Regions from separate parts of the Peribacillus phoenicis genome, predicted to be linked through region 1. Evidence: predicted binding sites of a transcription regulator. Region 1 holds the regulator's gene; each other region holds the start of a gene.
The links. Region 1 encodes LexA, which represses DNA repair genes until DNA is damaged. Its sites were predicted from a motif close to CGAACATATGTTCG; they were not measured.

Region 1 (13,025 bases):
ACCTACACTTCAAATGTAGTTAATGGATCAAGACTATCAACCATTTCTTCACCAAAGTAACCATTCCTGGGGCAAGATTTAAGTAATGATCGAAAGAGGGTGAAAAAAAAGGGGAAAGGAAAATCAGATAAACAAATTGTACAATCGGAAGAACGAGCATAGCCCTGATATCATTTATCCAGTTCTCATTGTGAAATACGTGTATGTGGGGTTGAGGGAAGGGCTTTAAGGAGTTAAAAATCCAAATAGACGATTGATACTGAGATCCCTATGAATGACAGCCAATTGCTGTGAAAGAGTTTTTTTTAACAATTTACTTAATGTATAGGATGGACTTCAAATCACCATGAATAGGAGCAATTGGACAGTGGCAAATTCGAAGAATAATATTTGGATGATCATAAAAAAGTCAAGCCCTATATCCTTTGCAGGAGAAGGGCTTATTCTCTTTTCCTTCGTGAACATAAAGCATTCGATATATGGATTTCCTCCATAAGGATAATTTAATAAATGGAAAATGACTGTATACATAATCGAATCGAAGGCAAACCATCATACTATATCTCCATTTTTTATGAATTCTTCTAGTTTTTTTCTCCCATCTTTATGAAGATAGCAGGTAATGGTATGCAAAAGTACAAATATATACTAATGAAGGCTATGAAAGGCCTGGAAGGAGGGCGTTGATAATAGGATGAGTTCGAAAAATTCCACATGATATTGGAGGAGATAACAATTGAAAAGGAATGTAATCAATTATGTCGTTTTTCTTGTCCTCATTCTAACCATATTGATTATGGCTAAGCCAGACATTTCCTCAGCAGGAAAATTAAAGCCTCCTTCCGAAACTTTCAGTCCAGGGGATTGGTTTCTTGGAAGTATTCCTCCCAATCTTGATACGAAGAAACCACCGATCGTGTTTGTTCAAGGGAAAAACGGCAGTTCAACCAGCTGGTACGGTGAAACGGATTATCATGGTGTCAATGATATGTATACCAAAGCGTATGAAGCAGGCTACCAAACTGTTTTTGTTCAGCTTCATGATTCAGCTGGAAATGGATCAGTGAGCCAATATGCCAATGGAAGGCTTTTAGCTCAAATGCTTGCAGAAATCAGTAACCATTTCGGGGGCGAAAAAGTAAATATTATAGCTCACAGCAAAGGGGGCCCAGATACCCAAGCGGCTCTAGTGCATTATGGAGCACACCAATATGTTGGAAGGGTGATCACTTTAGCTTCCCCTCATCATGGTTCTCACCTAGCTGATTTGGCTTATAGCTGGTATGCAGGCTGGCTTGGTTCCCTATTAGGTCAAAAAGATGAGGGAACTTATTCTTTACAAGTTGGTAAAATGGCGGAATTTCGTTCTGTCACGGATAACCACGTTAATTCTCGTAAAAACATGTATTTCACTGTGGCAGGCATGAACAGAGGCCCGGTTCTATCAGCCTTATCAATGGGTGGACAATATTTATCTTCATATGGGGAAAATGATGGTCTAGTGAATGTATGGAGTACAAAAATACCCTATGCAACACATTTATTTTCAGATCCCAACTTTGATCACGACAATATACGAGTCGGCTCAGCTGTATTTTCAAGAATTGAACCATATTTAAGAAGCACTTCCACCGCTGGGATCCCTGAATATAATGTCAATTATAAAGAACGGGTTGAAGATGATGTCATTACCACCGCACTCGCTCAAACCGTTCTGGGTGATGTCCTGAAACAAAATGTCTGGATCGAACAAAGCTTCCATGTAAATGAAGCAGCCCCAGGCAATATAAACATATATACAGCCTCAAATGATGTTGAGATTGAATTGATTTCTCCATCCAATAAAAAGTATTCACCTTCCTTAAAGGTTCATTCAGCCAAAAATGAAACTTCCTTTTTTAATGGTGTAACCATCCAATCATTCAATAGAAACAACCTTGAAATTGGTGATTGGAAAGTGCGAATGAAGACTAAATCGCCAAAAGACGCCTACCTTTTCACAGCACAATTTAACGAAAAGAATCCCATTACATTAAGTATGGCCGGTAAAGTTAAGCAAAAAGATGCAAAATTTTTAATAAAGAACCCAATGAATGATAAAAAAAGGCCAATCAGCACAACATTTTCGGTTCATCTAATAGATGAAACCGGTAATGAAATTAGTGAAAAAAGCTCAATTAAGGCAATGGATACCGAAAATTTTACTGGCACCCTTCCAGAAGTACCTAAGTCAGGTGTTTATAATGTAACAATAGATGTCAAGGAAAAAAATGTGTATGGTACTGAAAGAACCCGGACGCTGATTCGTTCGGTCTATATTGAGAAATAGTGAAATGCCGTCTCTTCTTTGAGAGTGTATCAGACTGTAGACAAATTCTAAGTTTGCCTACAGTCTTTTCTTTTAAAAAAAGATCCAGTCGATTGCAGAAAATCCGCTTCCTTTCCGCCGACTGTCTGCCAAGCCTGCTCGGCTAGTCAGGAGTGTAAAAAACATAAAGGATAACTTACTTTTCCCGACAAATTGATCCCTTCTCTTAATTGAGAAGGGGTTTTTTGGATGTGTGTAATGGGATGTTAACATGGGTGTTAGTGTTTAATAAAAAGATTGCTGAATTGCAGCGAGAGATACCCTGTATAGGTTTAATCCGTCTTTTTATAGGATTCTCTATAAGACAAAATACCAGTTTTGAGTGCAGCATAATTGCCAATGTTTGCATAGCCATAAAACCAGCCCATGAAAATTCCTGAAACCAAGTGATGACGATGACTGATGAAAATGGAAATGAACAAGTTTTGAAGGTTTTCAGTGTCCAACTTAAAAAGCCGTCAATCCATTTAATTATATGGATTGACGGCTTTTCCTGTTTGGTAGGGAAGTGGATAAATAATACGCGGAGCGATCCACTTCTAGGTAAGTAATCTATAATGAAAAAATTAGCCAGACATCGGAACTTTTTGTGCAGGACAAGCTGTAACCTTTTTCATAGAGGAGAATACGATAAGAATGAAGATAAACAGTGAAAAATAAAGTAATGCCTATTAGTGGGAGGTTCTAATGAGCAAGGAAACATTTATTAAGGAAATTGCTCCCTATGCCCAGAAAATTCAACAGGAATTTAAAATATTACCTTCTGTTGTCATTGCACAAGCTTGTTTGGAGAGTGGATATGGGACAAGTTTATTAGCAAGCAAAGGAAAAAATATATTCGGTACAAAAGGTGACTTCAAGGGTGAGTCAGTCATTATTCAAACAATGGAATATGTCAATGGTGTGCCCGTTCAAGTATGGAACAAATTCAGAAAATACCCATCTTGGGAAGAAAGTCTTCGAGATCTCGCCAATTTATATGTAAAGGGGACTTCATGGAATAGAAGTCTTTATACAGCTGTCATTGGAGAAAAAGATTATAGAAAAGCACTCAAAGCAATATTCGATGCGGGGTACGCCTCGGATCCCAAATATATTGAAAAACTGGTGAACCTTATCGAAACAAGCGATTTAACAAAATATGATGCAAGCATTGAAGAGGTTTATCATATTGTCCAAAAAGGGGATACCGTCTCTGCGCTTGCAAAAGCATACGGTTCTACACAAGTGCAGATTCAACAGTGGAACGGTTTGGTCGATCTTAACCTCATTAAAGTGAACCAAAGATTACGAGTGAAGTGAATTTTAACTGGGAGCGGTAGTTAAAGCTCTCTTTTTTATTGTAATCAGATTGTTACCAAAGTACATATTAGGCGAGCGTATAACTTCCATTCGTAATAAAGGATGTTTAAATTTCCATGAAAACTTGATTCTATTAAAAAATATGTCAATATCTAATCTTCCATATGCATATTGAGAGAATTCGGGACATAGATTAAACAAACAAAAAAAGCGCGGTTAGCGCTTTTAGTGTATTTGTCTATATAAGCCTATTACTTTTCCAAGTATCGAAACATCTCGTAAAATAATTGGTTCCATATTTGAGTTCTCAGGCTGAAGCCTTATGTAATCCGGTTCCTTAAAGAATCGTTTTACAGTGGCTTCATCATCTTCCGTCATGGCCACGACGATATCTCCATTATTGGCATTGCTTTGTTGTTTCACGATGACATAATCCCCATCATGAATTCCTGCTTCGATCATACTTTCACCCATGATTTCCAGCATGAATACATGGTCATCATGCGGAACCATGCTTTCGGGAAGCGGAAAGTATTCTTCTATGTTTTCAATGGCCGTTATCGGCATTCCCGCTGTTACTTTTCCAAGTAACGGCACGTTCACGACATTGACTTTGGGAATATTGTTCGCTTCCTCCAAATTCATTATTTCAATGGCCCTTGGCTTGGTTGGGTCACGTCTAATCAGGCCTTTGCTTTCCAGGCGTGATAAATGTCCGTGTACTGTTGAACTTGAAGCAAGTCCCACTGCTTCGCCAATCTCCCGTACGGAAGGTGGATACCCTTTTTGGCGGACCTCTTCTTTAATGAAATCAAGAATATCTTGCTGCCGTTTTGATAGTTTAGTCATTTGTGCACCTCTTCCCCAATGTTCTTTGCTACATTATAGCATGACCCCCAACTCTATACAAACATAAGTTCGAATTTTGTTGTTGACTGAAACAAACGTTCGTATTATAATTTGACCATAACATACGAACGAACATTCGCTTTGGAGGGATATTTATGAAAAATTTATACAAAAATTATATTTATACGATTCTATTAGCGGGATCAGTATTCATCTTTTCAATTTTATTCTCTTGTACATTGAACAATGATCCAAAAAAGGATTTCCTTTCTATAGAAGTAAGTGAGGGTGATACCCTATGGGGAATTGCCGAAGAATATGAAGAAGCAAATTTGACAAAAAAAGAATTCATTGGTTGGATAGAAGAGCATAATGGAGTCAGGGCGGATTCAATTAAACCTGGTCAAGTCATCGTCATACCGGTTAAAGGGGAAGAACTTGTCCAGAATTTGGCCAGTGAGCAGTAAGTAGTGAAGGTAGGGTATTATGAAGGCGGTAATCTATTGTAGGGTAAGCACAGAAAAAGAGTCACAGGAAACATCATTGGCAAGGCAGGAAGATGAATTAGTCAAATTGGCAGAAAAGATGGATGTTGAAGTCATTTCCATAATAAAAGAGCAGGCAAGTGGTTATGAGTTGAATCGGGATGGCATTTTTGACATGCTCGAACTATTTAAAACTAAAGAAGCTGAAGTACTATTAATTCAAGATGAAACAAGGCTGGGAAGAGGGAATGCCAAAATAGCCCTTTTCCATGTCATCCTTAAAGAAGATGTGAAAATTTATACGCTCTCACATGACGGGGAGCTTGAGTTATCGGATTCGGATGCCATGGTCATCCAGATAGTCGGTATTGTAGAAGAATACCAAAGGAAACTACATAATCTTAAAATAAAGCGCGGGATGATAAGAGCCGTTGAAAAAGGGTACCGTCCTCAAAAAAACCTTCAGAATCAAAGGAATTCCACTGGAAGGGACCGTATGGAAATTCCTATTGAAGAAATTATTAAACTTCGGGCCAATGGATTGACATTTGCAGAAATCGCAGCCACTTTAAGGGGCTTTGGATACAATGTTTCCAAGGCTACTGTGAACAGGCGTTTTCTCGAACATCAACTGAATAAAAAGGAAAGTCAATCTTAGAACTTGTAATTTCGCTTTTTTTTTAATACCATGACAATATCCGGAGATTATGAAGGAGCGAAATTATGTTATCAAAAGAAAAAATAACCCGTATTAATGAACTTTCTAAAAAGGCAAAGACTGAAGGTTTGACGGAAGTTGAGGCGAAAGAGCAAACCCAATTGAGAAGTGAGTATTTGGAAACATTCAGAAAGTCCATGACCGATACGTTGGAGCATGTGAAAGTCGTTGATCCAGAAGGTAATGACGTCACTCCTCAAAAGATAAAAAATATAAAAGAAAAAAGAAACTTACATTAATGCTTGAATTCCTCTCATGGAACGAGGATCCTATTAGCATTTAGGAGTAAAAAGGGAGTGCATGCATGTATGTATTCTCCTATTTAGTTTAATCTAAATAGGGGGCTTCTCTTATTTCTAGAAAATTTTAATATTGAGGCAGTAAATAGTGATTTTAGTTGTGATATTATGCTTGTCACTATAATATAAAGAGGTACATTACAGGAAGGGATGTTTTTACAATATGTTAGATAAATTAGATGCACTTTCTATCAATACGATTCGTACATTATCAATTGATGCAATTGAAAAGGCTAATTCCGGCCATCCAGGTATGCCAATGGGGGCAGCGCCGATGGCGTATAAACTATGGACCGAATATATGAACCATAACCCGAAAAATCCAGATTGGTTTAATAGAGATCGCTTTGTTCTTTCAGCTGGACATGGTTCTATGCTGTTATACAGCCTTCTTCATTTATCGGGCTATGGCTTATCTATCGATGATTTGAAAAGCTTCCGTCAATGGGGCAGTAAAACTCCAGGACATCCTGAATTCGGACATACGGCTGGTGTAGATGCAACTACCGGGCCGCTTGGACAAGGTATCGCAATGGCAGTCGGAATGGCAATGGCTGAACGTCACTTGGCAGAAAGCTATAACCGCGATTCTTATAATGTGGTCGATCATTATACATATAGCATTTGTGGAGATGGAGATTTAATGGAAGGTGTTTCTGCAGAAGCCGCTTCATTAGCTGGACATCTACAACTCGGAAGACTTGTTGTTTTATATGATTCTAATGATATTTCCCTTGACGGCGACTTAAGTCAATCATTTAGTGAAAGCGTAGCAGACCGGTTCAAATCTTATGGATGGCAATATATCCGCGTTGAGGATGGCAATGATCTTCAGGAAATTGCTAAAGCGATTGAAGAAGCGAAAACCGACGATGCACGCCCAACATTAATCGAAGTGAAAACGGTTATTGGTTACGGTTCACCAAACCGTTCAGGTAAATCCGCTGTTCACGGCGCTCCGCTTGGTGCAGATGAGCTTAAATTGACAAAAGAAGCATATAAATGGACATTCGAAGAGGACTTCCATGTTCCGGAAGAAGTGTATTCACACTTCAATGAAGCTGTTGTTGATGCTGGCGCTCAAAAAGAAGAAGCTTGGAATGAATTGTTCAAAAATTACAAAGAAGCACATCCTGAGTTAGCACAGCAATTGGAGCTGGCCATCAAAGGTGAACTGCCTGCTGAATGGGATCAGGAAATTCCGGTCTATGAAGAAGGTAAAACAATAGCTTCCCGTGCTTCAAGTGGGGAAGTGCTAAATGCGATTGCCAAACGGGTCCCTAGCTTCATTGGGGGTTCTGCGGATTTAGCCGGATCTAATAATACTGCCATCAAAGGTGAGACTGATCTATTACCTGGTAATTACAGCGGCCGTAATATATGGTTCGGTGTACGTGAATTCGCTATGGGTGCGGCTTTAAACGGAATGGCACTTCATGGTGGATTAAAAGTATACGGAGGAACATTCTTCGTATTCTCTGATTATCTACGTCCTGCCATTAGAATGGCAGCACTAATGGGACTGCCTGTAAACTATGTATTCACTCATGACAGCATTGCTGTAGGGGAAGACGGACCGACTCATGAGCCAATCGAACAATTGGCATCATTGCGTGCAATGCCTAACCTAGGGGTAATCCGTCCAGCTGATGGCAATGAAACGGCAGCAGCCTGGAAAGTGGCTATGGAGTCTACAAATAAACCAACTGCCCTTGTACTTACTCGTCAAGGATTGCCAACAATTAAAGACACTTCCGAAACTGCGTATGAAGGTGTTTCAAAAGGTGCTTACATCATCTCTGCTTCTAAGAAAGAAGTAGCCGATGCATTACTTCTTGCGACTGGATCCGAAGTGAACTTGGCTGTGGAAGCACAGAAAGCTTTAGCGAACGAAGGAATTGATGTTTCTGTTATCAGCATGCCATCATGGGATCGATTTGAAACTCAATCTAAAGAATATAAACAAAGCGTAATCAATCCGGCAGTGAAGAAACGTCTAGCTATCGAAGTGGCTTCACCGTTTGGTTGGGATCGTTATGCAGGTGATGAGGGTGAAATATTGGCCATCAATCATTTCGGAGCTTCTGCACCAGGCGGTAAGATCATGGAGGAATTCGGTTTCACTGTAGAAAATGTAGTTTCTCGTGTTAAGGAAATGCTTAACTAATAGTAATGGAGAACTGACACCAACTAGATTGGTGTCAGTTTTTTTATCAAAACAATCCTGATTTATATTGCGTGCTCCCATTCTAAAGGGAAATCTTCCATTCGACAAAAAAAGAAGAAAATTTCTCCAGCAAACAACATATCTTTTTAGTTTGTCAATATATAATGAGAATAAATAAATTTCGTTTGAATGTGTCAGTTAAAGGGGAAAGTTATCAATAGTGGAAAATAGTGGAGAGGTCCCTGGTGGTTAGTTGTTTTCGTGACCAAAATAGGAAAGCTAGGAGGCATTGGCTGATGAGAACCTATCAAATTTATTTAATCGAAGATGAATTTGCCCATCATTATTATGGAAGAGAAAAGCTATTTTTCAATTTGTTTTTGGAGTATATTCAAGCAAAGGGCAGACTGAAGAGTATTTTGCAAAAACAAATCGAATATGTCACCAAAACAGTCCCGATTATCCAGTTGCAGTTAGCTATTGAACAACGTTTGCAAAAAAAGATGAATTATTGGAATCAAAATGGAAAATACTATTTAGAAAAAACAAACGGATCAAGTAAAGCCGTTTTAATCATTCAGCATGATTCCATTACTCTAAAAGCTGAAGGAGACTATGAAGCGGAGACGGCTTTCTTTGAAAGTATTCGAAAATATGAAGCGAGTTTTCTGGCCATTGATTTTGAACATGAAAAATACGGTTGGTTAAAACCGATAAAAGAAAGAAAATTTGTCTAAATGGGGGACTTTTCAGTAGCGGGTATTGTATAATAACCTTTGGTCTAGTACACTGATGTTAGACAACACGAAGGAGGAAATAGTATGTGGGTTTACATTCTAGTTGGCGTACTGGCATTGATTGCTGGAGTAGTGCTGGGATTTTTCATCGCTCGTAAATACATGATGGATTACTTAAAGAAAAATCCGCCAATTAACGAACAGATGCTAAAAATGATGATGATGCAAATGGGTATGAAACCATCCCAAAAGAAAATTAATCAAATGATGAGCGCCATGAATAAACAACAAACAAAATAAGTTAGCATGAATCCTTGATATATCAATGTTCTTGAAAGATTGGATGCAAAATTTTATATAATATCGAAATGGTTGATCCATTTAGACTGAATCCTTCCACCGATTTTATATAAAATTTTGGTTTATCTTTCATTTTTGTTTCTTAAGCCACTTTTTCTGAATGAATGATTCAGTAAAGGTGGTTTTTGTTTTGGAATTGATAGATATAATTGAAGAGTATGATTATCATTGTTTAGCAAAAGGATTTACGAAGAAAACGATGATTAACAAGCGACAAGAGCTTAAACAAATGAGGATCCTTTAAGCAGCTTTTTGTGAGCTTTTGGCCTTTCAACTCACCTCATTGGATTTCCTGTTATATATTCCTCTTTTACACAACAATTTAAAAAAACTGAAACCATCTTATGCATCGATATAATACTTGCAGCTTGTAAACCAGCCTTTTGTTTACTCCTAATATAAGCTTTTAAATCAAAGAGATACCAGTATGATTGTCAAAGGGAAAGGGAAAGGGAATAAGGAGAGGATAGTATTCATCAGTCCGGCTCTTAAAAAGGTACTGATCAAGTATGAAAGATATAGAAAGGAATATATCATGGATAAGGAAATAAAAGAAGATTGTTATTTCCTTAAAATTAGCACATGCAGATAAGATGGATGAAATGTTGACTTATATCCTAAGCAAGAAGATGGTGAATTATTAATTACCATCAATAGGCTGTTACTAGAAATGAAGATGATCAATGTAAACTTTACATATGGTAATTACAATCAGAATAAGGTCAGTAACTAAATGGATATTAAAGAAGCTTATATAGAAGAATTTTTCAACCTTACAAAACGTACATTCGTTAGACAGACTTGAACGTAAAATTATGATTTATTGGAATAAAGTTAAGACAGTGTGTATTGGAAAAGGTGATGTAACAGAATAACATAGGCTAACTACCAAGGATGAAATTCAATTAAACATGCAAGTTGAAGATGAGGTAATGATTGAATTAGGTTGTGAGGATAAGCAGGATATAGTTAAGAAGGAAATGTGGAAATACAATAAGAAAGAAGTCAATAAGATTCTAACAGAGAAAGCTAACATTATTAGGAATGTAGGTAAACTTACACGAAATAGCCAATAAAGTTGTTTTCTAGCTCACTTTCCAAGTGCAGGAAAGTTCCTTGGATCAGAACGCTATGAAAAAAGATAATTTGCGTCCAAACTTCAACCTGGATTCCTATAGTATAGAACTATTAGAAAGAGAAGATTTAGTATTGAAGGCATCCGAGTAATCGGGTGTTTTGTATTTGGATGAACTTTATACATAGAAAAAGCACTTAACCTAAATGGTCGAGTGCTTTTTGAGTCTTATTTAATACTTCTTTATTCTTATTAATGAAAACTTTATTTCTTAATATCATTTCTTTATTATTAAGCTCATCAATCAGTTCGGTAGTATTGTCCAGTTTCTCTAGAAGTGAGACTATTGATGGCATTGCTAATAATTCATGGAAAGCTATGTTTGTTTTAGTAGATAAGATTTTTAGCTCAGTAAGTTGACGAGGAGATAAAAAAGACTCAAATGGTTGCCTTTCATTTATTTCCATGATTGTACCCTCCATATGATGATGAATTATTAAATTGTAATTTAATTATAAAATAGATAAGTTCAATAAATGTATTAATCATGTAAAGATTCGATGAATTGCAGAATAAAGGAGGGATTTGAGTAATTGGGTGTTTTTTTATTTTTGCGAAAATACATAGTCGAAAGTATCACTTTCCCTAAGATACCTTATGGGAAAGATGATCAAATTGAATTAAATGCTAAATCCATAAACTAAGAGATAAGCTGAGAGAGATACCAAAACCATTCAACCCTAGGTCAAGTTACGATGCTCCTAAGATTTATAGAAACCTCAGTGAGAAAATGTTACTGAACTATTATTCGAATAAAACATTATTTACCATGAAATATATGGTAGTTTTATATAGTGGTAAATTTATACAGGGGAGATGTTAATGTATTATGGGTTTTAAAAAAGGTATGATTTCCATTATTTCTTTTGTTTTATTTGTAGGTATTGTATTTTCACCGATTTCTATCCAAACAAATCAATCGTCGGCATATGCTGCTACTACAATTGAAAAGGATAAAATTCTATCAGTATTAGAAGTTATACAAAATGGTATTGTTGAAGAAAATGATGAAATTAAGTTAAACTTAGATTATGCTAAAGAAAATGGTCTATCGACTGCTGAAGTTAACAATCTCCAACAGGCACTTATTGGGATTTCTTCAGATGATTTAAAAGAAATTGAAAGCGCAACAGCATCATTAGAGAAAGAAATACTTAAACAAGACGATTTTATTCAAATAAACGAACTATCAGCGTCAGCTATAGGTAGACATTCTCCACCGCCTTCAGGTTTCGAAAAGGCTTTAAAACTTGTATTTGGGGCTGTTGTTGGGATGACTGTTGCTACTTTAATAGTTCAAGACTTGTATAAATTAGGAGCTTATTCTGCTTGCCACAAATGGGGTAAAAAGAAACCTAAAGTTAAAAAGGCTTGTAAAGCACTAGGATACTGGTAAAATATCCGAAACTAAGGGGGAAACACATTGTTTGACATACCTGACTTTTCGAGAATAAAAATGCTGAAATTATCGTTACATTCTTTGCTTTTATGCATTTTATTAAGCTTAGTTAGTTTAATTATCAACGATGTTTTTTCAATTATCGTTGATAAAAGAATTAATTTAAATTTATTTTTTATTCCAATAATCATGGTTTTTTGGGTTTTGATAGCTGTTAAAAAACCAACATACCAAAAATGATTTCTGGATAGGAGTCTGGGCACAATGCTCAGACTTTTTATATTTGTGTTAGAAGAAGAAATGCAAGCAGGGTTCAATTATCGACTTGCTTCAATTGAAGACCTTCATGATTACGTAGCTGGCACAGGTGAGATATTTACATACAACGTTGAAACTGCAGAAGGTGTTGCTAAATGGCATACTGAAGAATTTCACGAAGAGTCTCCAATGGATTACATCTGTAAATATCGGGTGATTAACTAATTAATAACAGATACCTTCCTTTTATTATAAAAGAAGAAAGATAAACCTAAAACTAGTAGTAGGAATAAAAAGTTATAGACAAAATTCAATTTTAAAGGTATATTTTTCTCAACAGAAGAAGTGAGCCTAAAGGGAACAAAAACATTGATGTATCAGGGTTTTTCATGATGATGATGCAAATGGGTATGAAACCATCCCAAAAGAAAATTAATCAAATGATGAGCGCCATGAATAAACAACAAACAAAATAAGTTAGCAATTATAAGATAAGCAAATCATAACTACCTTGAAGAGTGAATCTTTCATCATAAATTTTCCTTGTTTTTGCTTTATCTTTCGTTACTAATCCGAAACTTCTTTCTCTGGTGGGAACTAAATCAGAGAGAGGGGTTTTTTGTGTTGGTAGGGGATAAGCAAGAGGGCAATCAGGGAGCATGAAAGGTTTCATATAGAGGAAATCTAGTTCATGGACTTTCAAGACACAGGATTCATCAAATTCAGAAACTTACTATATTTCATGTATGGTTTCTGAATTTGAGTGCCTGGCCATTCAATTTTACATATAATACTTACGGTTTTAAGACGACTTTAATGCAACCGTCTGTCCTTGTATCGAATACTTGGTAACCATGTTTAGCTTGATCCAATGGTAGTACGTGGGTTACGACATCGCCGGGATCCACTTTTCCTTCGGATATGAGTTTATAGAGATATGGCATATAA
Region 2 (7,250 bases), 480 kb from region 1:
GGATGATTTGCAAGTTCTAATTGAAAAAATCATAAATAAAAGTTGATGATTTGTGAGCAAAAATGTGAGCAGTTATGTGATCAATTTTCGACCTTAAAATACTATTAATACTTTTATATCTAGCTACTAACTTACGTTAGTAGTTTTATTTTTTTCTCATTTTAAGCAAGCGTTTATTTTTTCTCTGTAAATTATAAAAACCCCACTCGTTTAGAATGGAGTCCTAACTTTTCATCTTTTCTCCTACTTTTAAATGTTACGAGATCGCAATGTATTTATAAAAACATTGAACTGTAATCCATGTAGTCATCTGCTTCATCGAAAACTGAGATATTTTCGCATTTGTTTGACGCATTTTCTTTATTATTTCTGATCTATCCTTATCAGGAAATAGAGCTTCTAATTCCTCGATTGTAGATAATATTGTTTTTTCTTCAAGTAATTTTTCTTCATCTTTGTAAAGGTCTATGGAAGTTAAATATTTTCAAACTTTAACGAACATAAATACTGGCTGTTGTGAGGTAAATAGAAAGTTTCCTTATTATTTAAGTGATTTTTTACAATACTCGGCAAAATATAAGTACTATTTGATTTATACAAAAAGCTCGGTTAGTCAAAAAGCCGAGCTTTTGTTACTCCATTTTTTCCATTTTTTAAAGCATTCATAATAACATTCGTAAATATTTTTCGAAGTTAACTCCTTCTACTTTAGGAATTTGCTCCAAGGAGGAATCATTGATAGCCTCTGTCAGGAATGCCACTGCGAGCTGTACGGATTTTTCTAGGTTCTCTCCACGCATCATGCTTCCCATAATCACAGATGCAAATAAATCACCAGTACCTGAATAGCTTTCACCGTTATACTGCGTCGCACTATAAAAGGTTCTACTTCCGTCCAAATACATATTTCCGATAAACTGCTTCTCTGAATCTGCTGACGGTGGATTCATTCCAGTGATGATAACCTGAGCTCCCGTTTCTTGCTGCAACATATTCCCTGCTTCTTCTATCGCTTTAATATAGTCCTCTTCGTTTGAATAGCTATGCAGCTTTTCATAAGACAATCCGGTTAATAAACAGCACTCTGTAACATTTGGTGTAATGACATCTGCACGCTTCACCAGTTCTCTCATAAGTACCAGTAATTCATCGGTAAAAAGTTTATAGACTTCTCCTATATCCCCCATTACTGGATCAACAAGTAAAATGGTTTCTTTTGTATAAAATTTATCTAAAAAATGGAAAATATTATTAATTTGCTCTTCACCAGTAACGAAGCCGGTATAGATTCCATCAAAGGTTACATTAAGCTTGCTCCATTCTTCTATGAAGTATTTCATTTTGGATGTAAAATCTTCACAAAAAAAACTTGGATATCCGGTTTGCGCAGTCAATATGGCCGTTGGTAATGGGCATGCCTGCACGCCCATGACCGAAAGAACCGGAATTGCAGCTGTTAATGAACATTTTCCAAAAGATGATAAATCCTGTAGTACAGCAACTTTTTTCATAATAACCTCCATATGGCCTATCCACTTTAAACTTTATTTATCTTATCATAAATCAGCTAAAAACAGTCATCTCCTCTCTCTTTTCAATACGTATAATATTTGTATTTTTTATCAACTGACCTCATAGTTTTTTAATAAATTGACACTTTTATAGACACCAGTCTTTTGCTAAAATCATAGTAAAATTCTAGTTAGGAAGGTTTACAGATATGCAAAATACACAAAGTTATTCAAGGTCAAGTCAAAAAACTATGGATTTAATTATTACCGCAATGTTGATTGCACTTGTGTTCCTATCTACTTTCTTTTTGAATATTAAACTGCCAATTGCCGCAAATGGAGGGTTAGTTCATCTAGGAACAGCTATGCTTTTTATTGCATCTATTTTATTTGGTCCTAAAAAAGCAGCTCTTGCTGGTGCGATAGGAATGGGGTTATTTGATATAGTTGGAGGGTGGACATTGTGGGCACCTATCACCATTGTGGCGCGTGGTTTGCAAGGATATATAGTTGGTAAAATCGCTTGGTCAAAGGGTCGCAACGGTACTAGCATTGCTTTCAATGTAATAGCAACAATCGTTTCCATTCCATTTATGATAGCTGTTTATTATATTGGTGAAGGGATTCTATACGGTAATTGGATTGCACCTTTGGCTTCGATACCTGGAGATCTTGTTCAAAATATATTAGGAATTATCGTTGCCGTTCCAGTTTGTGTGGCTTTGAAAAAGGTTCCTTATTTTAAGTAAATTCGCTATAAAGGTAAACGTCAAGTAGTCCCCAAATACTACATGGATGGTGTATTTCGGGACTATGTTTTGTTTGCTTCCCTTTTTATCGGTACTCTGCATGCAGAGGGTAAACTAGATGACCACGACAAGACTTTACCTATTTCTTTTTTTCATTCTTAAGTCTTTTAACGTGAGCTCTCATTTTATCTAATTCCTTTTGTTTCCCTTCTTCATCATTTGCCTTTGCCAGAAAATAAAGCTATCGTGCCTAATTTGTCGAATTCTACATCTCCAGATCCACCTTTAGTAAAACTAAAGTATAGTTCCGTAAACGCCTTGGCCATTAATACGTAGTTAGGTTCATTTACAAAATAGCCATTTCCTCGCAGTTCTTTTCTTGGTTTACTCTTTTTCACATTAGAATAGTCCTTTCAATTAAACTATTTTATTTATTCTTTTCCTTATACAAAAACAGCCTACTTTCTTCTTTGGCTATACACTCGAGAAGCTTCTTTCTGAAATATTCATTGATATCGATATTCTCCGTTGAGACAACTTCTACATCGGTCATATCAACATCATTAAGATTTATTTTCTTTGACTTTTTATCCAACCAATTATCACTCTCCCGTCCTATATAATAATCTCCAAACAAACTATCTTCTATTCACATTTCACTAAATTCTCTATGAAAATAGTAACGAGTAAAATTATAGAAAATAAAAACTGACCAATCGTTATAGACTGGTGAGTTTTATTCATTTTGTATATTTAGCTAAGATTAACTTCACTTCTTTTTTCAAGTATTCATCTACTGTAAATTCATTTAGGAATGTTCTACTCTTAATCCACAGTTTTCTTTTTGGTTTTGCTTTAGCCATTTTTTCACTCCATTACTTCTACCGCTACAAGGTCTTCAAACTTCACCTTAATAATATGTCCCTTCTCATTTTCCAGCTCCAAATATATCGCCTTTGTGAATGGATCTAACCTATGTATCATCCCAACATACTCCCAATCAAAACCATCTTCCCAAACAGTAAACTTTACAGGTGAAGCAAACTCCATTGCGGTATGTATCTTGTTCTCAAACTCCTCTAACTGGTACTCATCTAATATTGGCTTTACTTGACGGTAATAATCCTTATTTACGTCATTTAATAATTTAACGTATTCAGGCAGCATCAAAGCAGGTTGCCATTTTAGCTTTCCACGATCTTTTATAGACATAAGAACATTTCCATTCATTCTATAAATACATTATAGAACATTTGTTCTTACTTTAGGCAAAAAAATGAAGTGAAAAATTTCCCTTTTAAAGATAACGTAGGTATTTTTCCTGTTACAGTGTTTTAATTAACTTCTCCATATCCAAGCTACCTTCTTCCGTTGCTATTCCAATTCCTTCTATATATGTGAATTCTTCAGTATCAATAATCTTTCGAGTATCTATTTTACCCTTTTCATTAAAGTCTTTATAATATGCAATTTCATCATAATCACTTATCTTTGCTTTAACTAACTCACCGTTTTTGTTGACGTATTCAATTGTTTCTACTTTACTTTTTGTCATATTAATCCTCCGAATGGCATCCACTTGAGCATTTCTTTTGGATTTCAGATTCAATTCGAGTTATCACCTTGCTCATATTACCATTGATGGCACTTCCACTAAATCGCACCGTTTTCCATCCAATTGATCTTAAGTATGCATCTCGCTTCCTGTCGTGTGCTTTAGCTTTTTTGCTTGAGTGAAATTCTTTACCATCACATTCAATGGCTAATCGATATTCTGGAAATGCCACATCAATTCTATATCTTCTTATTGGATACTGTGTAGTTGGTTTATAATCCCTCATCCATAAAGCTTTTAATACCCTCTTCTCAATTGGACTTTAACATTTATCCAATTCCACAAAGTATGGGGGGATGTAATGATCCACTTTAACTCCTTTACTTCTTCGCATGTCCAAACCTAGAAAGACAAACCCTGTTATGACAAGTCCAAAAAATACGACATATTCTACCATTGTAAATAAATTTCCCCTTTCTCGTAGGTACAAGCACTCTTGAAGATGTCGCAGATCGAAAGGTAAATGAATTTTCATTAGATGAGGTGTTCGATATTGAACCAAAGGGATAAAGCCATTATTAATGACTTAAGACAATTCAGAATGATGTCAAGAAACCAGATAGTTGAATTACATTTTAAGCATCTTAAGAATCCAATAAATTCTTGTAATAGTGTTTTAAAACGTTTAACAAGGGATAACTTTATCAAGTGCAGCACACTTCACTCTCCATACGTTTACTTCAACTCTGACTGCAATATTAAACCAGACTCAACTAAAATCCCCCACTTCCTTGAACTTGTAGATACTGTTATTGAAATGAAAGCACATAGGGAAACCAAAAACCTTATGATTGAGCCTAAATATGGAGAAAAAGGAACAATCGAACCCGACATTTTTGCTATTTGGTTCAATCCCATATTTATCGAAGTTCAACGCAATGTTTATACAAAAGAAGTCATGCAAAAGAAAATTGATCTTTATGAAACTTATTATGATACAGGAGATTGGAAAGATGAACCTTGGCAAAAACCAGATAAAAAGGTATTTCCATCTATCCTAATTATTACCCCAACTCGATACGCAGTAAAAGTAAAAAGCTTGAAATTTATCAATCCCCTTCCATTTCTGACTTTATTGAAAGTAGATCAGGTGAAGCAATATTAGAAGTAAAACCTAAACCTGTTAAAAATGTTATTCAAACCGGTGGTTCATTAAAGATAAAAAAAGCCCCTACTCATAGCGAGTAAGGGCTACATTTTTATTTATTGTTCTTAAAACAAGAAACATGTTAGTTTATAATAAAAATAGGAATATATTACAGAAGATCTAAAGGAGGCTATTGACTATGAGAAAAGCCTTTATAAATGAAGATATTCAAATTCTGGTTGCATGGGATTTTGTTAAGTTAAAAAAAGGAACAGAAATAATCTTTATTAGAGATAATGGAAACAAAACCTTTTATATAGAACTAAAGAAAGGTAAGTATAAGGGAAGAAGAATTAACATTGATCCAGAAGTAATTACCTTAAAGTAAATATTCCATTAGGAGGAAAATCATAATGACTGATAGAGAAAAAGCTATTGAGGCTGTGATGAAGTTTTTGGGAGATAAAACAAAGCGAATATTATTGGTAAAGGGCTATGATAATGACGCTAAAGTCAGGGTGATTCTCTCTTGTTTGAATAAAGAGTTTGACAAGGGAATAATAAGAACAAGTTCTATGGGCGATATTTCATTCCATATTAATCGAGCTTTTAATAAAGATCTTTTACCTAGTGCAGTTAAATCTACAGCAAATTATACATTGGGAAGTATGACTGTCAATATAAATAGTTATACAGATCATACAAAAAATAATCCAAGAGGCAATGAAGATACATTTACTTTATTTCACCCTGTACAAACAGTGCTAGATGATTCGAAAAGATATGAGAATTTTTTAAATGATATTAAGAATACTAATTCAAGAAAAATAATATTAAGTACTACAAATGAATGGAGTATAAAAGACTGGAGTATCGAAAATCATGTCGATGAAGTTTTCTTTTATGAAGTAGAAAATGATAATCCTGAAATAATGAGAAATTTAAGGAATAATGACGCATTTTAAAGATATGATCAAAATAATAAAAATAGGAAATAAAAAGGCCCTCCTCAATTTGAGAAGGGTTATAATTCTATCCTTTTATAATATTCACTGAGTATCCTTTTTTTTCTTTAACTGCTGATCTATGAAAAAGAGGAGATGAATTTCCTTATTTACAAAACCAAACCATAAATGTTAGTATATTATCATTGATTAGGTTGTTTTACCTATTTTAGTAGGGAGAGAAAAGTATTGAAAAAGTTTTTTAAGATTGGTTGTTTAGGATTTATCGGGCTTATTGTATTAGGTATAATTATCGGTATCGCTACCGGTGGCGATGATACTGAAACAGCAAGCACAGAAGTTAATACAGAAGAGACAACAGAAACAAAAACCGATACAACTAAAGAAATTGCAGAAGTTAAAGAAGAGCCTAAAAAAGCAGAAAAAGAGGAAGAACCAAAAGAACCAGAAGTACCTACAGAATATAAATCAGCTTTACAAAAAGCGGAATCATACGCAGAAATTATGTCGATGTCAAAGCAAGGTATTTATGACCAGTTGACTTCAGAAGCAGGAGAACAGTTCCCGGAAGATGCAGCGCAGTATGCTATTGATAATGTCAAATGGGATTGGAAAGAAAACGCTCTGAAGAAAGCGAAATCATATACAGAAACTATGGCGATGTCTAAAGATGCAGTATACGACCAATTAATTTCAGAAGCTGGAGAACAATTCACTCCAGAAGAGGCGCAATACGCAATCGACAACTTAGATAAATAACACAAAACGAAAAGCCCCTACTCAAAAGAGTAAGGGCTTTTCTGAATGGCGTTCTATTGGGGATAGTGCCATAATATATAATCCCCATCCAATTTTTAATTATTCATCGCAAGAAAATAAATTGAGCCCACCTCATTACTGCGAAGGACTTTTTATTTGGCTTATCCGTTTACAACACTTACAGAATACCCTTTTTTCTTTAATTCAGCAGCTAACTTAGTTGCATTCTTCTCATCAGAGAAAGCACCTACTTGAACCTTATGTAAAACACTTTTCTTTTCAACTGGTTTAGCTTGTTCTTTTAACTTTTTACCTGATAACGTTTCAGCTATTGCTTTACAACAATCATCAAAGTTCTTCTTGTAAGCATCAGCATTTGTTTTAGTGTCTTCAAAGCATACCTCAATCAGAATAGCTGGTTTTGCTGTCCCCTTAAGAAATCCGAGATCCGTTCTTTTCTTCGCACCACGATCCTTAATTCCAAGTGCTTCTGAAATAGCCTTCGATACCTTTGCCGCCAAGGCTTTATTTCCGTCTCCATAATAAAGAACCTCTGTACCACCA
Region 3 (13,025 bases), 1.1 Mb from region 1:
TTGCCTTTTTTAGGGTATTCCCTTGTGAGCTGCCGTTAAGCACAAGTTAATAGACAAAACAAAGGAAAAAATAGCTGATTTTAAGCAGGAGAAAACTGTTCTACAATTCGATTTTTCTAGCTTTATCGACAGTGAAAAGTTAGAACCGTTTACTGTAGAACTGCCAAAATAATGCACTAGCATCTATTATGTCCACATGCACTTAGTGTTGCAACAAAATATAGTTAGGACCACGAGGACAGCGTACATTTTGGTTAGCTGTCTTTTTTATGGCAAAAGAGAACATTAATTCTAGATACAGTCTATATTATCCTTATTCAAGGGAACTATATAACCAATTAACTTAATGATGTCAGGAGCAGGGGGATTAATAATGAAAGTACTGTCGATGATTCAGCCTTGGGCAAGCTTATTTGTCCTTAGGGAAGCAGAATATGAAACAAGGACTTGGAGAACGCATTATCGGGGTCCTCTTGCTATTCATACGAGCAAAAAAGTAGATAAGCCCGCCTGTAGACTGGATGGAGTTGCCGAGCTGCTGGCTAAGCATGGGTATACAGAAGATAATCTGCCGACCGGAATGATAATTGGAGTCTGCAAGCTGAAAAACTGTTTGAAAATAGAAGAAAACAATGGAAACTGGGCGGTCTTAGAAGATAGTCGGGTTATTTCAGGGAACGACTTGTTTTTAGGGGATTACAGAGTTGGCGGCTATGCCTGGGAAATTGAGGACATGCGGATGCTCGATGAATATATTCCTGCAAAAGGGCAGCTTGGGCTGTGGGAGTTTAGCGGAAAGATATAAGTATCAAACCATAGTGGCACTGAATCTGGAAATTCTATGCTTGTGGTTCTCTTTGGGGTTGCATATTGATTAGGAATTTACTGTTTTTTTGGTGGTTTTTCATAGTTCTGAGACTAATTTTTGCTTGTTTCCCCATTGCGCGGTTCAAAAAGATGGAGAAATATGATGGTTTTTAAGGGATATCGGTTTCCGCAAATGGGGAATTTAACATTTTTTAGCCCGACTCAAAATCGTGTTCCTCTGGATTGCCGGTTCGACCCCGGCCACCGGTATCACCAATAGCGAAGAATCGCTATTACATCAAGCTTCACACTTAATTGTGTGAAGTTTTTTTGTGTTCATGACGCACTACAGAATATGTACAAATAATGTTCTAATCCTCAACAATTACATTAATAATTTCATTAAATTTAATTCTCTCAAAGAAACTATCTTTCTTCTGAATACTTAACTCTTTCGTGACAGGATCAATATACACACAGTATCCATGCAGTTCAATTGGATTTCCATCGTTATGCAATCTAAAACTTATCGGTAAATGATATTCCATCGCATAATGAATGTTGTTTTCAAATTCTTCAACCTGGTATTCATCTAGGACAGGTTTTTTATTTAGGAAGTAATCAACCTCACCCATTTTTTTATTTAAAGCTTTATGTTCTGGCATAATCAGCGCTGCTTGCCATTTAACGAGCCCTCTATCACGAATTGTACTCATCAGAAAGATCCCTCCTTTTTATTTATCATATACGAACTAACGTTCTTATGGAAGGCAGAAAACAATGCCTGTTCCAGAGAAGGGCTTTTCCAATTGTACGAAGACACAAAGATAATTACATTGGGGACATGAATTTGAGTACATAGAGTTATTAATCCACTCAAAACCGCACCAATTCAATCTCTAAACTGTTTTGAGATACAAAATCGAGTACATTATAAACAATACAGTCATACAAATTTATCTGTATACACAAAGGGGAAGGCAATATCTATACCCTCCCCTTTTTCGAACAACATATATTTTTAATCTTCTTGATTATTTTATAAAAAAGATAGATTATTTTTGTGATCCTTAATCAACTAAATCAGCTAATAGGATGTCAATATCTTTCTCTAAAATTTTCATTTCCCTTATGATATACTATTTTTGTTCATGACAAATAACCCTCCAAAACCCTTTTGGAAGGATTTTTCTCTGTTTCACAAAATCGTTAATCAGGCTAAATCTAGGAATGCTTCTTTTCTCTTTAATAAAGCGTAAATCCAATGAAGCAACTTATTCATACAGGCAACGATTGACACTTTGGCCGGTTTTCCTTCTGATTTTTTCTTATCATAGAAGGCTTTAAGCTTTTTGTTCCTTGAACTTCTTATGCCACATAGTACGGCAAGATACAGAGAATGACGTAGTCTGCTCGAACCTCTTTTAGTAATACGATTAATGGTTGCCGTAAACTTACCTGATGAGTGAACACTTGGATCTACTCCAGCGAAGGCAACTAGTTTTTTCGGGTGATTAAACCGATCGATTTCACCAATTTCAGAGATAATCGTGGCTGCGATTTTTTCTCCGATACCGGGAATCGATTGGATGATCTTATATTCTTCCAGTTCATTTGCCAGGGCCACTATACGATCTTCCAACTCAGAGAGGTGTCCCTGGTAATGAAAAAGCAACTCAATATACATACGAAGATTGATTACGTGACTTTGATACACGTTTATTTGAAATGGATTTCGAGACGCGGAGTCCATTATTTTTTTTGCTTTTTCCCATGCCCATTGACCCGATCGGCTAGGACAGAACTCTATAACACTCTCTGCTAGTTTACTTTCCCCGGCTGCTAATACCGCCTCTGAAGTGGGATATTCCTTTAATATCAATAAAGAAACCCTTGAATATAGATCCCCAAAAACCTTTCGGTATTCAGGAAACACTTGATCTAAAATGGTGTGAAACTGAAGTTTAGCTTCCACATACATATTCGTTACGATTTCCTGTTGTCTGGACAAATTCCGAAGGTCTAATAGCTGAATTCCTCTAATTTTATGAGGTTCTAAATCCTCTTTGTAATACAGCACACACAACTGGTACGCATCGATAGCGTCCGTTTTCACCTTCCGTAAGCTGGACTTCTTTGCCTGATAAGAAATAATCGGATTTAGTAAGATATATGGAATCCCTTGTTCCTCCAGGTATTGAATAACAGGAGAATGGTAATGCCCTGTAGATTCTAAAATGACCATAGGCATTTTCCCTGTCACCTCTTCAATTTCTTTTAGAAATTCTAAAAAATGATCTAACTCCTCTTTGATATGCTTCATTGAAAAGCTCTTCCCATACGGTTTAGATTGATCTAAAAATGCCTGAACTTGGCTCTCTCCTTTTGCCACATCCAGACCAACAACTGGATTCATTGTTTTTTCCTCCTCTACTTACTAACCAGTACCCCTAGTCCTCCATGTAGTGTCATAGCTTCGCTTGTTATTCGAGATCTGCGTCCCAACCAGCCTCAAACATGTTTCTACAAGTAGGGGGCGGACAGTTTAGTTCACGGGATCAAGTCCCACGCACCCGTACGTCCTACCCTGTCTACTGATATAATAGATTCTATTAAAAAAAGGTCAACCAGTAAAAACTGGCTAACCTTATAATACGAACGCACCCGTTAGTTTAAGTACAAACCTTCACAATCTGCTTCTTTTATCAACCCAAAAACATTGAAAAATTAGTGAAATCCTAATTTCTTAATAGTTAGATAAGTTTTCCAAAATTTCAACACTCATTGAAGTTGTAAAAATCTATTTTTCCAAATGAAAACAACAACAACCATCTTTATGGCTTAAGGACCACTTTAATACATCCATCTGTCCTTGTATCAAATACTTCATACCCATGCTTTGCTTGGTCAATTGGAAGTACATGGGTTACTATTTTTTCTCGTTTAATATCATTATCCCAGGTATAACAAACAATAAATTTCTTCAAATTAAATCCCCCGTTCGAGAACAACTTCTGATTTGTCTTAAGTAGGGAAACACGTCTACTTATTTGAAGCGAATAGTAAAATTTATATCCTGAATAAGAATGCAATTATCGACCAGCTTTGTCTTTCAAAGACGTTATACATGAAGCAAATACCCATGTTGATAAAATGATGGATGGCATTCCTACTATTTTTAAAAAATACCGTTGTGTATCATCTATAAATATTTCATGAATACCATAGATACAGCCTAAAAAGATCAAAGCGTGTATAGAAAATTTCATTTTTTTCAGTCCATTACACAGACCATTTATATTAATTCGAAAGGAACCTTAGTATTAAGGGGGCAAAAATATTTAATCCTCGATTCCCCCCTCTATATAAAGACCAAATCTGAACTTTATTCAATAAAAAAGCTGCCAAAAACGGCAGCTGGATTTTGTTCCCGTTTATAAGCACATACTCTTTTTCTATATATTATGTTTTTACGTAATAACCCGGATAACTTACCTATCTATATACCATAATAAGAATTATCCAAGAGACACCCTAAGGATCTTGGTGTTTGTCTGAATCCATCCTTGAAGCTTTTCAGGGATGGATTTTTTTTTTACTTTTCTAGCTGAATAATATGTCCCAAGAGCGCCTTAAAAGAGAGCTAGATTTTCAACCCGTCTTATTGCACTAACCTGCCCCGTTAGTGCCATAAGAAAAAGCTGCCCTAAAGACAGCTCTGATCTTCAGCTAACGCACCCGTTAGTTTAAGTAAAATATTTCACAAACTCGCTAAAAATATGAGTTGTTCTTAATCATTTAGACATTCTATTAATTCATATGTTCCAATAGGCTCTTGCTTCTTTCTCAAGCACCTTTAGTCTTTTGTAGTAATCAGGAAACTCGTGAAGATGAGCTAGGGCAATTTTCCCCGTTATAATAGGATCATCATCAGTTACATTTGTTTGGCTGGATATTTTCCCATGTTCCAGCTCAGTATTTACACCTATCCAAAACTCATCTAAATCAAACTTACTTTTATTAAAATCAATGCCTAAAAGTAAAGCTATAGCTGCTGCTTCCTCTTTAGAAAAGCTTGTTTTTACGTTGTTAAAATTATTTGTTTGAATCTTATTTGGATGCTTTGTTAAAGAATGGCGCATATCGCAGTCAGAACGGTGTTCTGCAGCCAAAGCATCTGCTTTAGTTATATGAACCGTGCCAAATGGATGTTGTGGAGGTGCGTATATAGAATAAATTTTCAACGGGATATTACCTGTATTGGTTACATTATGCCATGTTCCAGCAGGTATCATAATGGCAGAATCATTATAAACATTCCGTACAAAGTTTAAATTATCTTTTCTCTTGCCCATTTGAACAATCCCTTGACCTTGTTCAATGCGTAAAAATTGGTCAACGTTAGGGTGAATTTCTAACCCGATATCTTCTCCAGCTTTAAGACTCATCAATGTAACTTGAAAATGATTTCCTGTCCATAATGCGGTACGGTAGTTATTGTTTTGTTTCGTAGCTTCATTAATATTGATTACAAATGGTTTACGTCCATAATCTTTTAGTCCGATTTCATTCCTTCCAATTGATGATTGAAAAAGATCCAATCGGTTAGCAACATCATGTGTAGTCCAGTATTGGGGCTGTATTATATTGTTATTTATTGGTACGTTATAATAATAAGGATTTGGATATTGGTGGGGATACGAAAAAGGAGCATCGTACATTTTTCTCAACGCCTTCAAAGATTTTTTAAACTATCCTATTCACTATGTTAAGGATATGTTCTAATACTCAGGGTTACCGAATTTTAGGAATTGATTATCCGTTAACATTTGCTCAATCTAATGGAACAATTCAAAGAAGGAAATTCGCTTCTGCAAATATCCTGCCTCTTTAGTTGCATAAAGAAAAAGCTGCCTTAAAGACACCTCTGATCTACAGCTAACGACCGTTAGTTTAAGTAAAAAGCTTAACAAGATTAATTAACATAAATACATCCATTTTTCCTTTAAAGTAGAAGCTTATTATAGTGTAAACGGGTTTAGTAATTATAATTACAGGGTAATTAAAGTTTTGGTATATAAAAAATAGGGGGATTATATTATGAAGGAGTCACTAGATACATATAAATTACTGGAATTCATCCAAGAAAATAAAACGGATTTTGAAAATTCATTATTAAACGAAGCATCTAATGTGAAAGAAAAAATTGAAGAAATTTTAACGGTTGGTAATATTGACCTGATAAATAATGCCCATAGGCTGATTCAATACATTATTGAGGCTAAAGAACAGGAGCTTCAATCATTTGCTACCCAAGAAGGTATAGCTTGGGCGACACACGCAATTCCATTAACTTTCAAATTAGAGTGGGTGCAAGCAATTCGAAGGACCTTGTGGAGGTTCCTACAAGAATATAACAAGGTAAATAATAAGGTTATTACTGAAGAATTTTTTTCGGTAGAAAAACAATTTAATAATCAGGTAGACAGATTTTTAAATGTTTTTTTTATCACATATTCTCAATACAAAGATTCGTTGATAATGGCTCAAAAAGAATTGGTTGAAAATCTTTCGGTGCCTATAATCCCAATAACACCCACTATATGTATTTTACCTCTTATTGGTGCGGTTGATCTTTACCGAACGAATATTCTCGAGGAAAAAGTTTTAATGGAGATTGGAAAATTACGTATTCAAACATTGATTATGGACTTATCTGGAATTATGGAAATCGAAGCCGAAGTAATTGATCATTTAATGAAGATTATAGACGGCACTTCATTAATGGGATGTACCACTGTGATTACCGGGTTAAGAGCTGAAGTGGTTAGAAGTATGATAAACTTAGGAATAAGATTAAATGAAAAAGCACAAACATTAGGAACTTTACAACAAGCATTGAATAAATTCTTATTAAGTTAAACACGGAGAATTTTAGAGGAGAGTCGCTTTGCCGACTCTTTTTTCTTATTCAATATATTCTGACCAACTGGCTAAATATTTGTTCCTGCCCGGCAGTTACGCCTTGGTATAAGCTATAATTAGGGTATTTAGTAATTAATTCAACACTAATCAAATCATTTTTTTCTTCAACCAAAATGCCCGGTATACAAAGAATGTGCTGCCTTAAAAACAGCTCCTGTTTTCAGCTAACGACCCGTTACCATCTATGAAGCGCAAAAATCAGCGTTTCACCACAGAGAATGAAAATTGGTCTCTATGTCGATAATGTTTTAATGGCTGGCGAAGAAGGTCGTTGAACTATGGTGCCTTTGATCCCATAAGTTAGTCTGACTCCGACGACCACGGTGTACCATCGACTTTCGCGCCCTTTATGGGTAATACTTTTGGGAGATTAATCCTTTTTTGATCGTCGCGCTAGCCTTTACTTAATTTCCAATGATTGGAGGTTTTGTTTAACGATTTACCAAACTCAATCAGATCACTCATAAGGCTCAGCCTTTTTTTAAAAAGCGTTTTACTGGGTCTATTTTGTTGTGGTTTTTTCTGGATTTTGAGCTTTTTTAATTTTCATGGGAGCTCAATAAGAAAAACGATACCTCTTATTGAAGTATCGCACTCGTTAGTTTAAGAAGTACATCATTAATCAATCAAATGGTTAACTTCAATTTTCTTTTCTTATTTTAATCTGTAATTAATATTAAAACTAAGATTCTTAGGCTTATTCCAAGTATAATTGCACCTACCCTACTTACTCCCATTCCTACAAACCCCCTAATTAACTTCAAACCAACAAAATGCGTTATGATACCTAAATTTACAAGAACCAATGGAGAAATATATATAATGGTAAGCTTGATTTGTGTTAGAACATCAGTGTGACAAATCCCTGACGCAATAAGGCGAACTAAAAACCTCACTTAGTTTAGGATCATCCATTGTAATTTCTGTGATTTGGAATGGTTCACCTTGCCAAATGTAACTGCATACCCTTTCTGTTGAATCCTTACAAAACGATCTGCCCAGATTGTATTATAAGTTTCTAGAAGCTTTCTATCCTACTTAGTTATTTTATGCTTAATATGAATGTACAAAAAGAGAAAAGGGATATATAGATACACAAAGTAAAAAGCAATGTTTGAATACATTTCATTCAATCGCTCTATTTGACTCTTCTCTTTGAGCACATTAGCTAAAATAAAGAATAGGACCAGTACAATGAACAGACTTATACGTTGTTTCACATTTATTACTTTCTTAATAGCACGACAACCTGCCCATATTTTCACACTGATATTGGGTAATATGAGAAGTAACCAAATCGAAACAACGATAAATTCGACTCTTTCTATTAGAGGGAATTTCGCAATTTTCATTTGAGATAATGTTGGCCATATTGTATGGTTTAATTGTCCTTCACTAAAGAAAACAAATGTGATGAGTGCTACTATTAGATAAAGTAAGCTTGAGAACAAAAGTCCAAAATGGGCCCATTTTTGTGATCTGTTTGGATTTTTTATGAATGGGTAGAACATGAATAAGGTCTCAAAGCCAACATACTGAAACAACATAGCTTTAGAGGATGATACGATTTCCTTCAGAGAGTGGTTAAAGACGGGTAATAAATTGTGAAAATTGGCAAATTCCAACGAAAAAAAATTAAGGGGAAACAGGATAAAAAAAGGTATGATAGTTCCCCAGAAACACATTCCAGTAATCACGCGGAATCCACCGGATACAACGTAATAAATGAGGACTAGAAGAATGAGGCTTATTTGCCAGGTCTTCATTAAGGGAAACAGCCAAACTTGAACAACTTCAATATAAACACGGAAAACAATTAGCGCTAATATAAGAAAGTAGAAAATCAAGAAAATGTTGAACAGTCCGCCAATCCATTTTCCAAAGCAAAATTTGTGAACATGTATGACATCATTTTTAGCAATTCCAAGAATACGATAGATCATCCAAACTAGTACATGAATGCTTATACTTGATAAAATGATGGATATCCATGCATCATAACCTGCGTCCTTCGTTATATCTCGTTGAAAACTCATGATTCCTATGCCAATAATATTCGTGTAGATCAGAAAGAAAACGTAAAAGGAAGATACTAAATGTCGTTCGTCTAGTAATGATTTCACGTGGCTCCTCCTCTTATCATGCAGACTTACTCTTCAATACCTGTATTTAGGATGTCAATATTTGTGTGTACAGTGGTTTTTACTTCTGGGTATATGTCCATAAACCGTTGATAGTCCCAATTTCTTGTGTTGGCCCTAACCTTTTCTCCCAACCCAATGGGATCTACATTGTATCCTTGTGCCAGTGAAATTAAATGTTGGACCTCTTCCTTAAAGTGTTCATTTAAATTTCGTTCCAATTTTACAATATCTTTTTCTTTTTTCAAATCAAACCAGGATGATGCTTTTTCAATCTCTGCATGGATGGTTAAATCGATGAATATACTCGGAATGCCTTCACTTTTCTCAACCGTATATGTAGTTTTTGCATCCAGGTTTTTCAAGAGAATAAAACCTTCCTTTTTATTTTGCGTGATTTTGGTTTTATATTGTCCATTTTGAGACCCATCAATTAATGTTTTTAGAATTAAGGACTGTCTTAAATTAATATGATTTATGTACTTCCCGTTTTTTAATAAAGCTAACCCGTCAATTTTAATTTGATTATCCTCTAGGATAAGGTAAGGTAAAATTTGATCCCTCCCTTCTTGATGAAAATTATTCAAAAACATGTGCAGATTCATTTTTGGCAAATTACCACTTTCAATGTTTTGATTGATTTTTTCACTTAAATGGAATGAAAGATTCACATGTTTACTGGATTGAAGTATGTCTTCGGCTGTGTTTTCAGCAATGCCCAACTGCATTCGACTCGCCGTTCTTGGATTTCGGGCAAAATTAGTGATAACATCTTCTATCCCTTGTGTGGCGTATTCCTTGCCGAACAATAAAAAATCTAATTTTCCTGTCTCAATAGGATAGGCTGATTTTGCATTCATTCTCGGGAGTATGTCTTCATATGAATTTGACACCGTTTTATAAATCTTCAATTTGACATTTCCCTGCTCTGCGAAAGTAGGATAAATAGCAATTCCTTTAACTTTTCCTTCTTCCCGATCATATCCTAGAGCTTCAATTATCTGAACTTCATCAATGATCCTCTCATGTTTACCACACCCTGATAAAAAGAAAGTTAAGCTAAAAGTTAACAGAAAACATAATTTCATTTAATTCACCTTTATTATCCTTTCCTGATTATTCATCAAAATCACTTTTCTTTTTTTTGTGATTATGTGGGTGGTATCTCCAAATTGATTTAGGACGTAAATAATTTGGCCTTTTGGATGTTTTACTATAAGAGGAACGGATCAGGCTGTCCGTTAAATCCTCAGGCCTAAAAGGATAAAATGGAACGGTATAGGGCGTTCCTAAAGATTCTAACCGTGTAAGGTGAATGATTAAAAAGGCAATCCCGATAACGATGCCTAGTCCCCCCCAAATAGATGCGAAGAGAATTAAAGGAAAACGTAAAAAACGTATAGTGTTCGACATTTTATAAATTGGGGTAGTAAAGGAAGCTAAGGCAGATAAGGCGACTATAATGAGTAAGACATTACTTGTAAGGGACGCCTCAACTGACGCTTGGCCGATAACAATACCGCCCACTATTCCCAATGTTTGTCCTACCTTTGTAGGTAACCGGACTCCCGCTTCACGTAATAGTTCAATCGTGAATTCCAGAAAAATCACCTCTAATACCGGCGGAAACGGGACATTATAACGAGAAATACTAAGTGAACCGAATAAATCGTTTGGAATCATCTCGTAATGGTAAGTGATAACAGCTATATAAATAGATGTTCCAAAAATGGAGAAAAGGACACTGCATACCCGTATTAAACGAAAAAAAGATCCAAGAATCCATGGGAGAAAGTAATCTTCAGGTGACATAAAATAATCAATGATCGTAGAAGGACCTGTAATGACATATGGCGACCCACTACTTAAAACAGCTACTTGTCCGTTAATAAGAGCTTGAACCGCCCTATCCACACGTTCAGTTGGCAGAAGCAAAGGAAACGGTGTAAGGGAATTATCTTCTATAAATTGATGCAGCTGAGAAGTATCAAAAATGACATCAAAATCAATATCTTGAAGCCGTTGGGTCATAGTATTAACATGCTGCTCACTCGTAATCCCATCAATATGAGCAATAATAACTCGAGTATTTGAAGTAGAACCAATGTTTACTTCCTTCGTAATTAGATCAGTTGTATTTATTTGTTGTCTTAATAAATGTATATTTACATCAATATTCTCAAGAAACCCAATTTGTGGCCCCACCACACTAAACTCATTTTCAACGTTATTTTGTTCACGCAATCCAGCTTTATCATTAGATAAGAGAATTAAAGCAACCCTTTGATCATTTTCCTTCATTTGAAGTATTGCATACCCTTTAAGTAACTTTGATTCAGCTTCGTTCCGATTATCCGTTATTACAATATCTTCTATTGCGATGATTTTCTTTATGTCATCAATTTTCTCTAGCCTGTCTAGTTCAAAAGGGGTCTCTCGGAAAATCATTAAAATTTTCAGTTGCAGTTGTTGTTGATCGACCAGTGTATTGTAGTAAGAAATGATTAAATGTCCCGATTCATCCGTAAGTGGAAATTGTTTAAAATCACTGGATTTTTTAACCTTAGCAAACAGCTGGCCAATATCTTGTGAATTCTCAGTCACGGCCTGTTTGTCTTTATTATTTCTAATCTTTCGTTTTTTGAAGAACATCTAATCACCTCCCTATTACAAAAGAATTCATATCCTTCTATATTATGTAAAGGCATCCCCATATTTATGTAAATCCGTTTTATAATAAGCGAAAACTCATAATATAAATATTGCTTAGAGTAAGCAAAGGACTATGATCCTAATAGAAATAATCCCTGTAGGGGTAGGGTAGGACAGCAAAACACAAATTTACAAAGTTAAAACTTTTTCAAAATAAAAAGAGCCAAAAGGCTCTCTTTAATCATCGAATGGAGTTTAAACTCTAATGCTCCCCTCAATTTTATACCTAATTCAGGATACTCATTTAAACCGGTCCATACATTAACCAACCCTCATTTTGTTCAAACAGTTTGCTTATTAGTGTATCATCATTTTCTTTCAAACCTTTTTTAAACTTCATTGATTTATGCCCTCATTATCTACTATTTCAGTATAATCTTAATATCAGTTTCTTGATCATCCTATCTAAGCTGAATTAAATATGGAAATATTAATGTCATAAATTTTATACGAAGATCAAATTTGCTTTTTATTTACCTCAAGTGTACAACATTCAAAGTTCTTTAAAAAAACAATAAACTTGCCATTAGATTAGAGGTCACTTTGGAAATCTTAAAAATTTCTATTAAAAAAATTTTAATACAAACAAATATAGGAAATAATCTAAACATAATATAGGCTGATGAAATTTATGGAATTGTTGGTATGTTAAAGTTCAATGATGTTTCAAATCTAAAAAAAATTTATAATAATGGATTAATTACATTCCCTTTACAAAATAAGTAATAAATTCTTTTTTAAACTTATTAAAAAATGATTTATTTTTTATATGATAATATTTATCATTTATAGATGGAATTACGTTAACGTCAATTGACTAGTGCTGTAGTTGTAGCCCTTTTAGGGTTTAACTACTATTATATTTAGCCAATATAATGAAAGACAAATTATTAAATCAAATGATATATCAAGACAAATTAAAGAAGCAATAAAAGAAGTTACCACATCAGAACTAGCTATTCAAGAGTTGGTTAACCAACTGATTTACGTCCTTTCAAATCAAAATTTTTATAAAATGACATTAAGTTCTTTTTATAATATCTTATTTATCTGGTTTAACATGTCTATTGTCAGTAATTGGTTACATTTTATTATAAGATAAACTTAGTTCAGGTGATTTAATGTTATTTTGTTATCTCTAATAACTATAGTAATTACATTTTTTATTTTACCTATAATTTTGATTAAATTTAATAATAAACCCCCTATCGATATCGATACTTAAAACAAGGTTTCTATGGTGCGCTTATAAGTTATTTTAAATCTATCACTTCTATTTCTGCGGATCAATTAATTAAAAAATATATCAATTTAACTATAGAATTATCATTTAGTTACTCAAATAATTTAACGATAGCTTAAAACAACAATTCCCTCTTA

Region 2: ABC374_RS10525 (YolD-like family protein) is a predicted target of LexA. The motif match lies at 3,507-3,520, and genes of this name have one in related genera.
Region 3: ABC374_RS13690 (YolD-like family protein) is a predicted target of LexA. The motif match lies at 1,556-1,569, and genes of this name have one in related genera.

Annotation. Positions count from the first base shown of each region.
Region 1 covers NZ_JBDFMF010000001.1:1,678,036-1,691,060, forward strand. Annotated here, with positions in the region: gene ABC374_RS08125 (helix-turn-helix transcriptional regulator) at 1-23, shown strand, start outside; gene ABC374_RS08130 (esterase/lipase family protein) at 797-2,329, shown strand; gene ABC374_RS08135 (glucosaminidase domain-containing protein) at 3,056-3,670, shown strand; gene lexA (transcriptional repressor LexA) at 3,896-4,519, opposite strand; gene yneA (cell division suppressor protein YneA) at 4,675-4,986, shown strand; gene ABC374_RS08150 (YneB family resolvase-like protein) at 5,006-5,662, shown strand; gene ABC374_RS08155 (DUF896 domain-containing protein) at 5,728-5,961, shown strand; gene tkt (transketolase) at 6,185-8,188, shown strand; gene sirA (sporulation inhibitor of replication protein SirA) at 8,485-8,925, shown strand; gene ABC374_RS08170 (YneF family protein) at 9,010-9,225, shown strand; gene ABC374_RS08175 (hypothetical protein) at 10,197-10,361, shown strand; gene ABC374_RS08180 (hypothetical protein) at 10,558-10,827, opposite strand; gene ABC374_RS08185 (hypothetical protein) at 11,250-11,816, shown strand; gene ABC374_RS08190 (hypothetical protein) at 12,084-12,302, shown strand; gene ABC374_RS08195 (YneF family protein) at 12,404-12,553, shown strand; gene ABC374_RS08200 (zinc-dependent alcohol dehydrogenase) at 12,872-13,025, opposite strand, start outside.
Region 2 covers NZ_JBDFMF010000001.1:2,159,520-2,166,769, reverse strand. Annotated here, with positions in the region: partial or broken gene ABC374_RS10550 (DUF3900 domain-containing protein) at 1-46, shown strand, start outside; gene ABC374_RS10545 (pyridoxamine kinase) at 663-1,511, opposite strand; gene ABC374_RS10540 (ECF transporter S component) at 1,721-2,260, shown strand; gene ABC374_RS10535 (hypothetical protein) at 2,688-2,855, opposite strand; gene ABC374_RS10530 (hypothetical protein) at 3,001-3,123, opposite strand; gene ABC374_RS10525 (YolD-like family protein) at 3,128-3,472, opposite strand; gene ABC374_RS10520 (hypothetical protein) at 3,585-3,815, opposite strand; gene ABC374_RS10515 (endonuclease domain-containing protein) at 3,817-4,131, opposite strand; gene ABC374_RS10510 (hypothetical protein) at 4,369-4,980, shown strand; gene ABC374_RS10505 (hypothetical protein) at 5,162-5,350, shown strand; gene ABC374_RS10500 (hypothetical protein) at 5,376-5,927, shown strand; gene ABC374_RS10495 (Ltp family lipoprotein) at 6,156-6,686, shown strand; gene ABC374_RS10490 (N-acetylmuramoyl-L-alanine amidase) at 6,848-7,250, opposite strand, start outside.
Region 3 covers NZ_JBDFMF010000001.1:2,796,342-2,809,366, forward strand. Annotated here, with positions in the region: gene ABC374_RS13685 (ASCH domain-containing protein) at 374-805, shown strand; gene ABC374_RS13690 (YolD-like family protein) at 1,179-1,523, opposite strand; gene ABC374_RS13695 (IS110 family RNA-guided transposase) at 2,021-3,223, opposite strand; gene ABC374_RS13700 (hypothetical protein) at 3,642-3,794, opposite strand; gene ABC374_RS13705 (DUF5661 family protein) at 4,623-4,949, opposite strand; partial or broken gene ABC374_RS13710 (cupin domain-containing protein) at 4,968-5,528, opposite strand; gene ABC374_RS13715 (STAS domain-containing protein) at 5,908-6,729, shown strand; gene ABC374_RS13720 (GerAB/ArcD/ProY family transporter) at 7,827-8,915, opposite strand; gene ABC374_RS13725 (Ger(x)C family spore germination protein) at 8,942-10,021, opposite strand; gene ABC374_RS13730 (spore germination protein) at 10,050-11,585, opposite strand.